2 regions of the Streptomyces sp. NEAU-174 genome follow, and region 1 is predicted to be linked to the other one. Evidence: riboswitches for the same ligand, from Rfam matches in the RefSeq annotation. Region 1 holds a riboswitch; the other holds the start of a gene.
The links. A riboswitch is a leader RNA that binds a small molecule or an ion and turns the genes downstream of it on or off. The one in region 1 is predicted to bind glycine.

Region 1 (7,042 bases):
TGAATCTGTTGCGGGACGAATTCCCCGAGGTCACCATCTCCAAGATCCGCTTCTTGGAGTCGGAGGGGCTGGTGGAGCCGCGGCGGACGCCGTCCGGCTACCGCAAATTCAGCCAGCGGGATGTGGAGCGGCTCGGCCATATCCTCCGGATGCAGCGTGACCACTACCTGCCGCTCAAGGTCATCCGGGAGCATCTGGACGCCCTGGAGCGGGGTGAGCCATTGCAGCTTCCTGCCGTTTCGCAGGGAGCGCGGCAGCCGGGGCCGCTCGACGGCGGGCCCGGCGCGGCCCCGGACGGCCCCACGGCCGCCCGGGTCGGCCGGGCCGAGCTGCTGGCAACGGCCGAGGTCAGCGAGGCGGAGCTGGCCGAATGGGAGTCGTACGGGCTGCTCGCGCCGACCGCGGACGGCGGGTACGACATCGAGGCGGTGACCGTCGCCCGGCTCATCGCCGAACTCGGTCGTTTCGGCCTGGAACCACGTCATCTGCGAATCATGAAAGCCTCCGCCGAGCGGGAGGCCGGAATGGTCGAGCAGGTGGTCGCCCCGCTGCGGTTGCATAGAAATCCGCAGACCAGAGCGCATGCGGAGGCCAGTGTGCGGGAGCTCGCCACGCTCTCCGTACGGCTGCACGCGGCCCTGGTGCGGTCGGCTCTGAGGGTTCGGGAGCGGTGACCGACCGGGCCCCGACTATCCAAACCGGCCGGGCACGTCCTAGGGTTGCTGTGTGAACGAGCTCGACGTCGTGGGTGTCCGGGTGGAAATGCCCTCCAACCAACCGATCGTGCTCCTGCGTGAAGTGGGAGGCGACCGCTACCTCCCCATCTGGATCGGACCAGGTGAGGCGACCGCGATCGCCTTCGCTCAGCAGGGCATGGCTCCGGCGCGCCCGCTGACCCATGACCTTTTCAAAGACGTACTCGAAGCAGTCGGCCAGCAGCTCACGGAGGTCCGGATCACGGATCTGCGCGAGGGGGTCTTCTACGCGGAGCTGGTCTTCGCCAGCGGCGTGGAGGTCAGCGCCCGGCCGTCCGACGCCATAGCGCTCGCGCTTCGTACCGGAACGCCGATCTACGGCAGTGACGGCGTGCTGGACGACGCCGGGATCGCGATCCCGGACGAGCAGGAGGACGAGGTGGAGAAGTTCCGCGAGTTCCTCGACCAGATCTCGCCAGAGGACTTCGGAACCAGCAGCCAGTGAACCGTATGCCGGTCCTCGCTCGCGCATTCGAGTAGCCTTTCCCGGACGAGGGACACGGGAAACCACTCTTAGGGTGATTATCACTCGGCGTGCCGAGTGTGGCGATCGTTGACGCACCCCGGGTGACTGCCTACCTTCAAGATGGCAGGTCGAGGACGGAGGTCGGCGTGAGAAGCACCGGCGACGGCACGGCGGCCGGAGGTCCGTACGCGCTCCAGGGGAGCGCATCGGCCGATCCGGCATTGAAGGCTCGGGTCGCGGCACAGGCCGCACCGCCGCGTGAGCCCGCCGCGGGGGGGACGGAGCGGATCGGATACCGCGGACCCACCGCGTGTGCGGCCGCGGGCATCACCTACCGCCAGCTGGACTACTGGGCCCGCACCGGGCTGGTCGAGCCGAGCGTCCGGCCGGCCTACGGCTCGGGCAGTCAGCGGCTCTACAGCTTCCGGGACGTGGTCGTCCTCAAGATCGTGAAGCGGCTGCTGGACACCGGCGTGTCGCTCCAGAACATCCGGGCGGCGGTGGTGCACCTCCGTGCCAGGGAGCTCGACGACCTGGCCCAGATGACGCTCATGAGCGACGGCGCGACCGTTTACGAGTGCACCTCGCCCGATGAGGTCGTGGACCTCCTCCAGGGCGGCCAGGGCGTCTTCGGGATCGCCGTGGGCGTCGTGTGGCGGGATGTGGAGAGCGCGCTGTCCCAGCTGCACGGCGAGCGGGTGGACACCGGCGAGACGCTGGTCCGGCACAACCCGACCGACGAGCTCGCGGCGCGCCGGAACCGGGCCGGTTAGAAACCTCCTGCCGAGCGCCCCGGGGTGAACTGATCGGCGCCCCCGGGCCCGCCCCCACCGGCCGTTGCCCGCCCCATTGTCAGTGGTGTGCGGCAGCATCGGAGGTGTGAGGGGTGCGCCGACGATTCTCCATCTGGACATGGACGCCTTCTACGCCTCGGCGGAGCAGGCGGCCAAGCCCAGCCTGCGCGGAAAGCCGGTGATCGTGGGGGGTCTGGGGCCGCGTGGTGTGGTGGCCACGGCCTCCTACGAGGCCCGGGTCTTCGGGGTGCACTCGGCCATGGCGATGGGCCAGGCCCGTCGCCTGTGTCCGAACGCGGCGTTCCTCATCCCCCGCTTCGCGCTCTACCGCAAGGTGAGCGACGTGGTCATGACCCTGCTGCACACCCTGTCGCCTCTGGTGGAGCCGCTGAGCCTGGACGAGGCGTTCGTCGATCTGGAGGCGGGCGGCACCGAACCCACCGTCGAGGCGGCGCGCGCCGTGGCGGAGCGGCTGCGGGCCGACATCCGGGCGGCCACCGGGCTGACCGGATCGGTGGGGCTCGCCGGCTCCAAGATGCTCGCCAAGATCGGTTCGGAGCAGGCCAAGCCGGACGGCCTGGTGGTCATCGAGCCCGGTACGGAGCGCGAGCTGCTCGGCCCGATGTCGGTGCGGACGCTCCCGGGCGTCGGCCCCGCCACGGCGGAGACGCTGCGCCGGGCCGGGATCCACACCGTGGCCGAGACGCGGGAGGCGGGCGAGGCGGAGCTGGTGCGGCTGCTGGGCCGGGCTCACGGCGGGTCGCTGTTCCTGATGGCCGAGGGCCGGGACGAGCGGCCCGTCGTCGCCGAGCGGGACGCCAAGTCCATCTCGGTCGAGGACACCTTCGACGTCGACCTCACCGACCGCACCCGGGTGCAGCTGGAGATCGCGCGGCTCGCCGACCGCTGTGTGCGGCGGCTGCGCGAGGCGGGCCGCTCGGGGCGGACGGTCGTGATCAAGGTGCGGCGGTACGACTTCTCCACACTCACCCGTTCGGAGACCCTGCGCGGGCCGACCGACGACCCGGCGGTGGTGCGGGAGGCCGCGGCGCGGCTGATCGACGGGGTGGAGACCACGGCGGGGGTGCGGCTGCTGGGGGTCGGCGTCAGCGGTCTGGCGGACTTCACACAGGAGGATCTCTTCGCCCAAGCCGCCCAGGCCGCGGAAGCTGCCCAGGCCGCCCAGGCCGCGGAAGCCGTTCAGCCCGCCCAAGCCGCTCATGAGGCCCTGGGGGACGCCGGGCGCCCGCCGGGCCCCGAGAGACCGGAGCCCGTGAGAGAGGGCGCGGGAGAGGCTTCTGAGGACGCTGAGAAGCCGCGGCGCTGGCTCCCGGGCTCCGATGTACGGCACACCGAGTACGGGGCGGGCTGGGTGCAGGGGAGCGGAGTGGGCCGGGTGACCGTGCGCTTCGAGGAGCCGTGGTCGCCACCGGGCCGGGTACGGACGTTCCCCGTGGACGACCCGGCGCTACAGCCCGCCGACCCGCTACCACTGCTGCGCCCGGACGCGGAGGCGGAGGCGGAAGCGGAAGGGGCCGGGGGCCCGGACGGGCCGACCCCGGGGGCCGGTGGGCCCGAGCCCGGCCGGGGGCCGGGTCAGCCCGTGACGTCCAGGCCGTAGTGGTGGTAGAGCTGGAGCTCCTGCTCGGGGGAGAGGTGGCGGCCCACCCCGAAGTCCGGGGCGTCCTTGATCAGGGACCGGTCGTACGGCACCCGCAGGGTGTCGCCGACGACCTCGCTCGGTTCGAGCGGCACGAAGACGTCCCGGCTGAACAGTCCGGTGCGTACCGCCGCCCATTCGGGCTCGCCGGTCGCGTCGTCGAGATAGACCTCGTCCACGGTGCCGATCTTGGCGCCCTCGCGGTCGAATGCCTTGCGGCCGATCAGGGTCCGCGGGTCGATATCGGTCTGCACGCTCTCTCCCACAGGTGGCAAACAGATGAACAAGCAGTTAGCAAGTGCCCATTGCTACCTACAAAAAGCCACATCGCCGCACTCGGCCACTCGAACGTCCGCGACCGTCCCCCGTGGCAGAACCGCTGGTACGCTGACTGTGGCTGTAAACCCCGTGCGGGAGAGTCCTCCGTCGACGCTGTCGGAGGCGCCGAAGGAGCAAACCCTCCCCGGAATCTCTCAGGCACACGTACCGTGCGGGTGAGGTCACTCTGGAAAGCAGGGTGGGCCACGGGCGAGCACAGTTCCGGAGCCCCTCCTCACCGACGGTGAAAACCGGTCAAGCGGTATATGGACCGGTGAAGCTCTCAGGTTGAGATGACAGAGGGGGAGGCCGTCCGGGCACCCGAGTCGCGGTGCCCCTCGTAGGTCGTCACAGACCAGGAGGCCCCCGCAGATGACCGCCAATCGCATCGCACTCTCCGACTTGGAACCTGGTACTCCGTTCGAGCAGCGTCACATCGGCCCGGACGGCGAGGCACAGGCCAAGATGCTCGCCCAGGTCGGCTTCGGCTCGCTGGACGAGCTCACCGAGGCCGCCGTACCGGACGTCATCAAGAGCACCGAGGCGCTGGACACCCTGCCGCCGGCCCGCAGCGAGCCGGAGGTCCTCGCCGAGCTGCGCGCGCTCGCCGACCGCAACCAGGTGCTGCCGTCGATGATCGGCCTCGGCTACTACGGCACCCACACCCCGCCGGTGATCCTGCGCAATGTGCTGGAGAACCCCGCCTGGTACACCGCGTACACGCCCTACCAGCCGGAGATCTCCCAGGGCCGGCTCGAGGCGCTGCTGAACTTCCAGACCGTCGTCGCCGATCTGACCGGGCTGCCCACGGCCGGTTCCTCGCTGCTGGACGAGGCCACCGCGGCCGCCGAGGCGATGGCGCTGTCGCGGCGCGTCGGCAAGGTCAAGGAGGGCGTCTTCCTGATCGACGCCGACTGTCTGCCGCAGACCGTCGCGGTCATACGGACCCGCGCCGAGCCGACCGGTGTCGAGGTCGTCGTCGCCGACCTGGCCGAGGGCATCCCGGACGAGATCGCCGAGCGCGGGGTCTTCGGCGTGCTGCTCCAGTACCCGGGCGCCTCCGGTGTGGTGCGCGATCCGCGCCCGGTCATCGAGCGCGCCCATGAGCTGGGCGCCGTCGTCACCGTCGCCGCCGATCTGCTCGCGCTCACCCTGCTCACCTCGCCCGGTGAGCTGGGCGCGGACATCGCGGTGGGCAGCAGCCAGCGGTTCGGCGTCCCGATGGGCTTCGGCGGGCCGCACGCCGGTTTCATGGCGGTGCGCGACGCCTACGCCCGCAACCTGCCCGGCCGGCTGGTCGGGGTCTCCGTGGACGCCGACGGCGACAAGGCGTACCGGCTGGCGCTTCAGACCCGTGAGCAGCACATCCGCCGGGAGAAGGCCACCAGCAACATCTGCACCGCTCAGGTGCTGCTGGCCGTGATGGCCGGGATGTACGCCGTCTACCACGGCCCGGACGGGCTCGCGGCGATCGCCCGCCGCACCCACCGCTACGCCTCCGTGCTCGCCGAGGGGCTGCGGACCGGCGGTGTCGAGGTGGTGCACGGCGCGTTCTTCGACACCCTCACCGCGCGGGTGCCGGGCCGGGCCGCCGAGGTCGTCGCCGCGGCCCGCGAGGCCGGGGTCAACCTCCGGCTGACCGACGCCGACCACGTCGGCATCGCCTGCGACGAGACCACCGGCCGCGCGCAGCTCGCCGCCGTATGGTCCGCCTTCGGGGTGGACGGCGGCAACGGCGACGCCTCCGGGATCCCCGGGATCGACGAGCTGGACGCCTCGGCGCCGGACGCGCTGCCTGCGGCCCTGCTGCGCCAGGACGGCTATCTGGCCCACCCGGTCTTCCACCAGCACCGCTCCGAGACCGCGATGCTGCGCTATCTGCGCCCCCTGGCCGACCGGGACTACGCCCTGGACCGGGGCATGATCCCGCTGGGCTCCTGCACCATGAAGCTCAACGCGACCGCCGAGATGGAGCCGGTCACCTGGCCGGAGTTCGGCGCGCTGCACCCCTTCGCACCGGCCGAGCAGGCCCAGGGCTATCTGACCCTGATCCGTGAGCTGGAGGAGCGGCTGGCCGAGGTCACCGGCTATGACAAGGTCTCGCTCCAGCCGAACGCCGGGTCCCAGGGCGAGCTCGCCGGACTGCTGGCGGTGCGCGCCTACCACCGGGCCAACGGGGACACCCAGCGCACCGTCTGCCTGATCCCGTCCTCCGCGCACGGCACCAACGCCGCCAGCGCCGTGATGGCCGGTATGAAGGTCGTCGTGGTCAAGACCGGCCAGGACGGCGAGGTGGACACCGACGACCTGCGCGCCAAGATCGAGCAGTACGGCGACCAGCTGGCCGTCCTGATGGTCACCTACCCCTCCACCCACGGGGTGTTCGAGGAGCACATCACCGAGATCTGCGCGACCGTGCACGACGCGGGCGGCCAGGTCTACGTGGACGGCGCCAACCTCAACGCGCTGGTCGGGCTCGCCGAGCCGGGCCGGTTCGGCGGCGATGTCTCGCATCTGAACCTGCACAAGACCTTCTGCATCCCGCACGGCGGCGGCGGCCCCGGCGTCGGCCCGATCGCGGTGCGCGAGCACCTGGCGCCCTACCTCCCCAACCATCCGCTTCAGCCCGCCGCCGGTCCGGCCACCGGCGTCGGCCCGGTCTCGGCCGCGCCGTGGGGCTCCGCGGGGATCCTGCCGATCTCCTGGGCGTACATCCGGCTGATGGGCGCCGAGGGGCTGCGCCGCGCGACCCAGGTCGCGGTGCTCGGCGCCAACTACGTCGCCAAGCGCCTCGAGCCGCACTACCCGGTGCTCTACACCGGCCCCGGCGGCCTGGTGGCCCATGAGTGCATCGTGGATCTGCGTCCGCTGACGAAGGCCACCGGGGTGACCGTGGACGATGTGGCCAAGCGCCTGATCGACTACGGCTTCCACGCGCCGACGATGTCGTTCCCGGTCGCCGGGACGCTGATGATCGAGCCGACCGAGAGCGAGGATCTGGCGGAGCTGGACCGGTTCTGCCAGGCGATGATCGCGATCCGGGCCGAGA
Region 2 (7,042 bases), on a different contig from region 1:
CACCGGCGGCCATCGAGCAGGCGGAGCCCACCTCGCCCTGGCAGCCGACCTCGGCGCCGGAGATCGAGGCGTTCTCCTTGAAGAGCATGCCGATGGCGCCCGCGGCGAGGAGGAAGCGGATGATGCCCTCCTCGTCGGCGCCCGGGACGAAGCGGGTGTAGTAGTGCAGAACGGCGGGGATGATGCCCGCCGCGCCGTTGGTGGGGGCGGTGACCACGCGGCCGCCCGCCGCGTTCTCCTCGTTGACCGCCATGGCGTAGAGGGTGATCCACTCCATGGCGCGGGCGCCCGGGTCGCCCTCGGAGCGCAGGGCGCGGGCGGCGGTGGCGGCGCGGCGGCGGACCTTGAGGCCGCCGGGCAGGATGCCCTCCTGGGACATGCCGCGGGCCACGCACGCCTCCATGACCTGCCAGATCTCCAACAGCCCGGCCCGGATCTCCGGCTCCGTGCGCCACGCCTTCTCGTTCTCCAGCATCAGGGCCGAGATGGACAGGCCCGTCTCCTGGGAGAGCCGCAGCAGCTCGTCACCGGTGCGGAAGGGGTGGGTGAGGACGGTGTCGTCGAGCTTGATGCGGTCCTCGCCGACCGCGTCCTCGTCCACCACGAAGCCGCCGCCGACCGAGTAGTACGTCTTCTCCAGCAGCGGATGGCCCTCGGCGTCGTACGCGCACAGCGTCATGCCGTTGGCGTGGTACGGCAGGGAGCGGCGGCGGTGCAGGATCAGCTGGGAGGAGTCGTCGAAGTCGATCTCGTGGCCGGGGCCGATCTCGGCGCCGAGCAGCCGCAGCCGCTTGGTGGTGCGGATGCGCTCCACCTCGCCGTCGGCCGTGTCGACGTCGACGGTGCGCGGGGAGTTGCCCTCCAGGCCCAGCAGCACGGCCTTCGGGGTGCCGTGGCCATGACCGGTGGCGCCCAGGGAGCCGAAGAGCTCGGCCCGGACGGACGCGGTGTGGGCCAGCAGACCCTCGTTCTTCAGCCGGCGGACGAACATCCGCGCGGCCCGCATCGGGCCGACCGTGTGCGAACTGGACGGGCCGATGCCGATCGAGAAGAGGTCGAATACGGAAATGGCCACCGGGGGACTCCTTCGTCTGCACGCCGGGGGAAGCGTGTGCCCGCCGGGGAAGCGTGCGGGCCGTGCGTGGGGTGGTGCGGTTTGGTGCGATGTGGTGCGGCGGGGGCGCGCCAGGGCGGGCGCGCCCCCGGGTCCGCATCACTCCGGGTTGCTCCGGGTTGCTCCGGGGCGCTCCGGCTTACTTGGACAGATGCGCGTACAGCGGGTGCTTGTCGGCCAGCGCGCTGACCCGGGCCTTCAGCGCCTCCGCGTCGTACGACGGCTTGAGCGTCTCCGCGATCACGTCGGCGACCTCGCGGAAGTCCTCCGCGGTGAAGCCGCGCGTGGCCAGCGCCGGGGTGCCGATCCGCAGACCCGAGGTGACCATCGGGGGCCGCGGGTCGTTCGGGATCGCGTTGCGGTTGACCGTGATGCCGACCTCGTGCAGTCGGTCCTCGGCCTGCCGCCCGTCCAGCTCGGAGTCGCGCAGATCGACCAGGACCAGATGGACATCGGTGCCGCCGGAGAGGACGGCGACGCCCACCTCCCGGACATCGGGCTGGGTCAGCCGCTCGGCGAGGATCCTGGCGCCCTCCAGCGTGCGCTCCTGGCGCTCCTTGAACGCCGAGCTCGCCGCCACCTTGAAGGACACCGCCTTCGCCGCGACCACATGCTCCAGCGGACCGCCCTGCTGACCGGGGAAGACCGCCGAGTTGATCTTCTTTGCCAGGTCGGCGGTGGAGAGGATCACGCCACCGCGCGGACCGCCCAGGGTCTTGTGGGTGGTGGTGGTCACCACATGGGCGTGCGGTACGGGCGAGGGGTGCAGCCCGGCCGCCACCAGACCCGCGAAGTGGGCCATGTCGACCATCAGGTACGCGCCGACCTCGTCCGCGATCCGGCGGAAGGCGGCGAAGTCCAGCTGGCGCGGGTACGCCGACCAGCCCGCGATCACCAGCTTGGGGCGGTGCTCCTTGGCCAGCCGCTCGACCTCGTCCATGTCGACCAGACCGGTCTCGGCGTCCACGTGGTAGGGCACCACGTTGTAGAGCTTGCCGGAGAAGTTGATCTTCATGCCGTGGGTCAGATGGCCGCCGTGCGCCAGGTTGAGCCCCAGGATGGTGTCGCCGGGGGAGAGCAGGGCGAACATCGCGGCCGCGTTGGCCTGGGCGCCCGAGTGCGGCTGGACGTTCGCCGCCTCGGCGCCGAAGAGCTCCTTGACCCGGTCGATGGCGATCTGCTCGACCACGTCGACGTGCTCACAGCCGCCGTAGTAGCGGCGGCCGGGGTAGCCCTCGGCGTACTTGTTGGTCAGGACCGAGCCCTGGGCCTCCATGACCGCCGACGGAGCGAAGTTCTCCGAGGCGATCATCTCCAGGGTGGACTGCTGGCGGTGGAGTTCGGCGTCGACAGCAGCGGCGACGTCCGGGTCGAGCTCGTGCAGGGAGCTGTTCAGAAGCGACATCGAGGGTCCCGATCGAATAAGGAGGGTCAGTTTTCGGCGAAGGCGGTGTACTCGTCGGCGGAGAGCAGGTCCTCCGGCTCGCTCGTCACCCTCACCTTGAACAGCCAGCCGCCCTCGAAGGGGGCGGAATTCACCAGCGCCGGATCGTTCACCACGTCCTCGTTGATCTCGGTGACCTCACCGGAGACCGGCGTGTACAGATCGCTGACCGACTTGGTGGACTCCAGCTCACCGCAGGTGTCACCGGCGGAGACCGTGGAGCCGACGTCCGGGAGCTGGACATAGACGACATCGCCGAGCGCGTTGGCCGCGAATTCGGTGATGCCGATCGTCGACACGCCGTCCTCGTCGGCGGCCGACAGCCACTCGTGCTCCTTGCTGTACCGCAGCTGCTGGGGGTTGCTCATGGTCCGATTCTCCTGGATACGGGGGAGTGCTTGGGAAACGGGTCTTAGCTGGTGGGATGCGACGCCGAGGGGATACGGCGCCGAGGGGGCGGGATGGGCCGGGGCCCTGCTCGCGTTCGGAGAGGCCCGGCGACGGGCCGGGGCACCGCTCACGCCCGGGGAAACGTCAGCGCTCGCGCTTGTAGAAGGGGAGCGCCACGACCTCGTACGGCTCCCGGGCGCCGCGGATGTCCACGAAGACCCCCTCGGTGCCGGGCTTCGCGTACTCCGGGTCCACGTACGCCATCGCGATGGGCTTGCCCAGCGTCGGGGAGGGCGCGCCCGAGGTGACCTGGCCGATCGCCGAGCCGTCGGCGGCCACCACGGCGTATCCGGCGCGCGGCACCCGGCGGCCTGAAGCGATCAGGCCGACCAGGGTGCGCGGGGTGACGGTGTCCGCCTGGCGGGACGCGGCCTCCAGGGCCTCGCGGCCGACGAAGTCGCCCGGCTTGTCGAACTTCACCACCCGGCCGAGCCCCGCGTCGAAGGGGGTGGTGTCGGTGGTCAGCTCATGCCCGTACAGCGGCATGCCCGCCTCGAGGCGCAGGGTGTCCCGGCAGGAGAGACCGCAGGGGACCAGGCCCGCCGGGGCCCCGGCCTCGGTCAGCGCCTCCCAGACCCGCTCGGCGTCGTCCGGCGCCAGGAACAGCTCGAAGCCGTCCTCGCCCGTGTAGCCGGTGCGGGCGATCAGGGCGGGGACGCCGGCGACGGTGCCCGGCAGCCCGGCGTAGTACTTCAGCCCGTCCAGGTCGGCGTCGGTCAGGCGCTTCAGGATCCCCGGGGACTCGGGGCCCTGGACGGCGAGCAGCGCGTAGGCGTCGCGGTCGTCCCGCACGGTCGCCTCGAAACCGGCGGCCCGCCCGGTCAGCGCGTCCAGCACCACCTGGGCGTTGGCGGCGTTGGCCACGACCAGGAACTCCTCGTCCCCGAGGCGGTAGACGATCAGGTCGTCCAGGATGCCGCCCTCGTCGTCGCAGATCATGGTGTAGCGGGCGCGGCCCACGGCGAGCGCGGACAGCCGGCCGACCAGCGCGTGGTCCAGGGCGTCCCCGGCCTGCGGACCGATGAGAGAGATCTCACCCATGTGGGAGAGGTCGAAGAGCCCGGCGCGGGTGCGCACCGCGGTGTGCTCGTCGCGCTCGCTGCCGTAGCGCAGCGGCATGTCCCAGCCGGCGAAGTCGGTCATGGTGGCGCCGAGCGCGCGGTGCCGCGCGTCCAGCGCGGTACGGCGTGGGGTGGGCGGGGCGTCGGTCACGATTCAGGCTCCAGAGGTCGGGGTCGCGCGACGGCGAGGACGGACGGCAAGGACGCGTGCGCCCTCCCCATCTGTCATCGGAACCTGAGAGGTTCGCCGTGACGCCCGTAAGGGGCCCGGTTTGCACCTTGGGTGGAGCCGCGCCCGGGCGGCCCGCTTTTCAGATCTGCCTCGTCCGTGCGGTATCGGGGCCTGAGAGATTCAAGGGAGGACTTGCTCCTTCGGCGCCCCGGACACCCGGCACGGATGCCGGTGACCAAGGACTCTCCCGCGCGGATTCAAGCGGCCGGTATGGAGTTGCGCGGACATCATCGCATGTATGGCCGAGAAGGGAAGCCCCGATCCGACCGGGCTCCGGCCGCCCGGACAGGGGCAGCCTTGCCCGACATTACCTTTTCTTGACACTCTGCGGGTACGAGCAGCGTTGACCGACCTGGGAGGACGATCACGGTGCATGGGCAGGGAACGTACGCGACAACACAGAGGCTCCTGCCGGCGCGGCGTGGGCGCATCCCCTCCGGGTCGACGGCCCGCCCCGGTCGAAGAAGCGCGGTGCACGATCTGCGCGCCGGGGCGGAGGGTGGCGGCGCGGGCCCGCGTGAGCTGCGGTTTCCGGCAGGGGATGTGCTGGTCGCCTCCGGGCTGCCGGGCAGCGGCAAGAGCACCCTGATCAACCGGACGGTGCCGCTTCTGGACGAGACGGGCGCGGCCGTGATCAGGGTCGACTCGCAGAACACCCGCGAGGCGTGGGAGCGTCGGCTGCCCGGCTGGCTGCCGTACGCGCTCTACCGCCCGCTGGTCCGGTACGCCCACTACGCCGGGCTGCACCGGGCGCTGCGCTCGGGCGCGAGCGTCGTGGTGCACGACTGCGGCGCGCTGCCGTGGGTGCGCCGCTGGCTGGCCCGGGACGTGCGGCGCCGGGGCCGCGGCCTCCATATGGTGCTGCTGGACGTGGGCGCCACGGAGGCGCTGGAGGGCCAGGCCGCCCGTGGCCGCGGGGTCTCCGCCTACGCCTTCGGGCGGCATCTGCGCGCGATGCGGCGGCTGATCACCGGGATGGAGGAGGGGCGGCCGCCGCGGGGGTGCGCGTCGGCGGTGCTGCTGGACCGGCGAGGCGCGAGCGCGCTGCGCTGCATCTCCTTCGAGTGAGCGCGCCGCTCCCTCGGAGGTGGCCGGAAATCGACCATCGGCATCACACAGCGTGACGAGGGCGGGTCCGGGCGAGGTGGGGAAGTGCTGTGGAGATCGCCGCCGACCCCTCCGGCCCCGGGCCGCCCAGCGGTTAGGGTGCTTCGGGCAGGTCGGACGAGATGGCGGTTGGACGAAGATGAGCTTCCCGGAGCAGTACGGAGTGGCCCCGGCGCACGGAGGATTCCCGGACGGCGGATATGCCGCGCAACCGGCGTTTCCCGGCAATGAGCTCGAAGAGGTGATGGCCGCCTCCGTCGGCGTCCCCGGGGCCGGAGCGCGCATCGTCGAGACGCTCTCCCGCAGCCACCTCTGGATCCCGCTGCCCAACGGCGGGGGCCCGGGCAGCCCGAGCCTCGATCTGCCCACGATGGAGATCGACGGCGGCGCGTATGTCCCGGTGTTCAGCTCCGAGCAGCAGTTCCTCCAGCTCGTCGGCTCCCATATGTCCTTCACCATCGCCCCGGCCGTGGAGTTCGCCCGCGGGCTGCCGCCCCAGCTCGGCATCGCGGTGAACCCCGGCGGCGCGGTGGTCGTACCGCTGCCTCCGCCCGCCGTCCGGGAGTTGTGCCGCGCCGGGCGTACCGAGCTCGACGGTCCGGCCGCCGGTGGCCGGGTCCGGCTCTTCGAACCGGACTGGCAGGACGAGCCGGTGGACTTCCTGGCCGCCGCCGGGATCGAGTTCGCCAAGGGCACCGGGGTGCGGACCGCCCGGCGCGCCCTGGCCAGCGTCGAGGGCGACGAGCCGGCGCTCTTCGTCGGGGTGCAGCTCGACGAGCCCGACCCCGCGGGGCAGGCGCGCGCGGTGGAGGCGCTGGGCCGCGCCCTCGGTGCGGTGCCGGTGCCGTGGAAGGTTCAGCTGGTGCTGCTGGACGTGGCGCAGGGCGATCCGGTGGCCGACTGGATGCTGGGACGGGTGCGTCCGTTCTACGACCGTGACCTCTGACTCACCCCTGGGTCCGCTGCCGCGGCCCGTAAGCTGGTTTGATGACCAGGAGGGGTGCGGGCACGCTCCCCGGTGAGGTGTGGGCAAGGCGATGAGAAGGGGCGGACCCAGGTGAGCGCGGGCGCGGATTGGGGGGCGGCGGCCGGCCAGGTTGAGCGAGCGTTGCAGCAGGTCGCTCCCGGCCGGTACGACGCCTACGAGGCGCTGCTGCACGCCATCGGCGAGGGCCAGGTCTGGATGCTGCTGTGGCACGGTGCGCCCGGCTCGCCCGACGCCCAGTACGGGAACATGGACGTGGACGGCCTCGGTTACGCCCCGTGTGTGACCTCGGCGCAGGAACTGGCCGCCAGTGGCTGGAACCGCGCGCACGAGGTGGCCGACGGACGCCTCATCGCCGACTCGCTCTACCGCGACCGCTACGGCCTCTGGCTCAACCCCCACGCCCGCGGCGGTGGAGTGGGCATCCCCTGGCCGGACCTGCGCCGGATCGCGGGCGGTCTGGACCGGCTGCCCGCCGGGCCGCTGCGGCTGTCCGATCCCGCCATCGACATCCCCCAGTTCTACGCCCTGTTGGGGCAGAACGCGCATCGCACCGCCGCGGTGCGCTCGTTGCGGCGCGCCTGGGTGCAGCCCTCGCTGGGCGCCCCGTACCTGGCGATCGGCCTGGATCTGTACGACACCGGCGCGG

Region 2: linked by a shared signal. The riboswitch ahead of gcvT (glycine cleavage system aminomethyltransferase GcvT) and the one ahead of gcvP (aminomethyl-transferring glycine dehydrogenase) in region 1 are both predicted to bind glycine.

Annotation. Positions count from the first base shown of each region.
Region 1 covers NZ_JBQTCE010000004.1:729,032-736,073, reverse strand. The annotation lists gene ftsR (transcriptional regulator FtsR) at 1-674, shown strand, start outside; gene ACT2CW_RS15645 (bifunctional nuclease family protein) at 727-1,200, shown strand; gene ACT2CW_RS15640 (MerR family transcriptional regulator) at 1,368-1,994, shown strand; gene ACT2CW_RS15635 (DNA polymerase IV) at 2,101-3,636, shown strand; gene ACT2CW_RS15630 (PRC-barrel domain-containing protein) at 3,612-3,929, opposite strand; glycine riboswitch at 4,077-4,174, shown strand; glycine riboswitch at 4,175-4,303, shown strand; gene gcvP (aminomethyl-transferring glycine dehydrogenase) at 4,366-7,042, shown strand, end outside.
Region 2 covers NZ_JBQTCE010000003.1:217,272-224,313, reverse strand. The annotation lists gene ACT2CW_RS10375 (L-serine ammonia-lyase) at 1-1,075, opposite strand, end outside; gene glyA (serine hydroxymethyltransferase) at 1,254-2,519, opposite strand; gene gcvH (glycine cleavage system protein GcvH) at 2,546-2,926, opposite strand; gene gcvT (glycine cleavage system aminomethyltransferase GcvT) at 3,093-4,220, opposite strand; glycine riboswitch at 4,391-4,501, opposite strand; gene ACT2CW_RS10355 (AAA family ATPase) at 4,665-5,369, shown strand; gene ACT2CW_RS10350 (enhanced serine sensitivity protein SseB) at 5,548-6,354, shown strand; gene ACT2CW_RS10345 (enhanced serine sensitivity protein SseB C-terminal domain-containing protein) at 6,466-7,042, shown strand, end outside.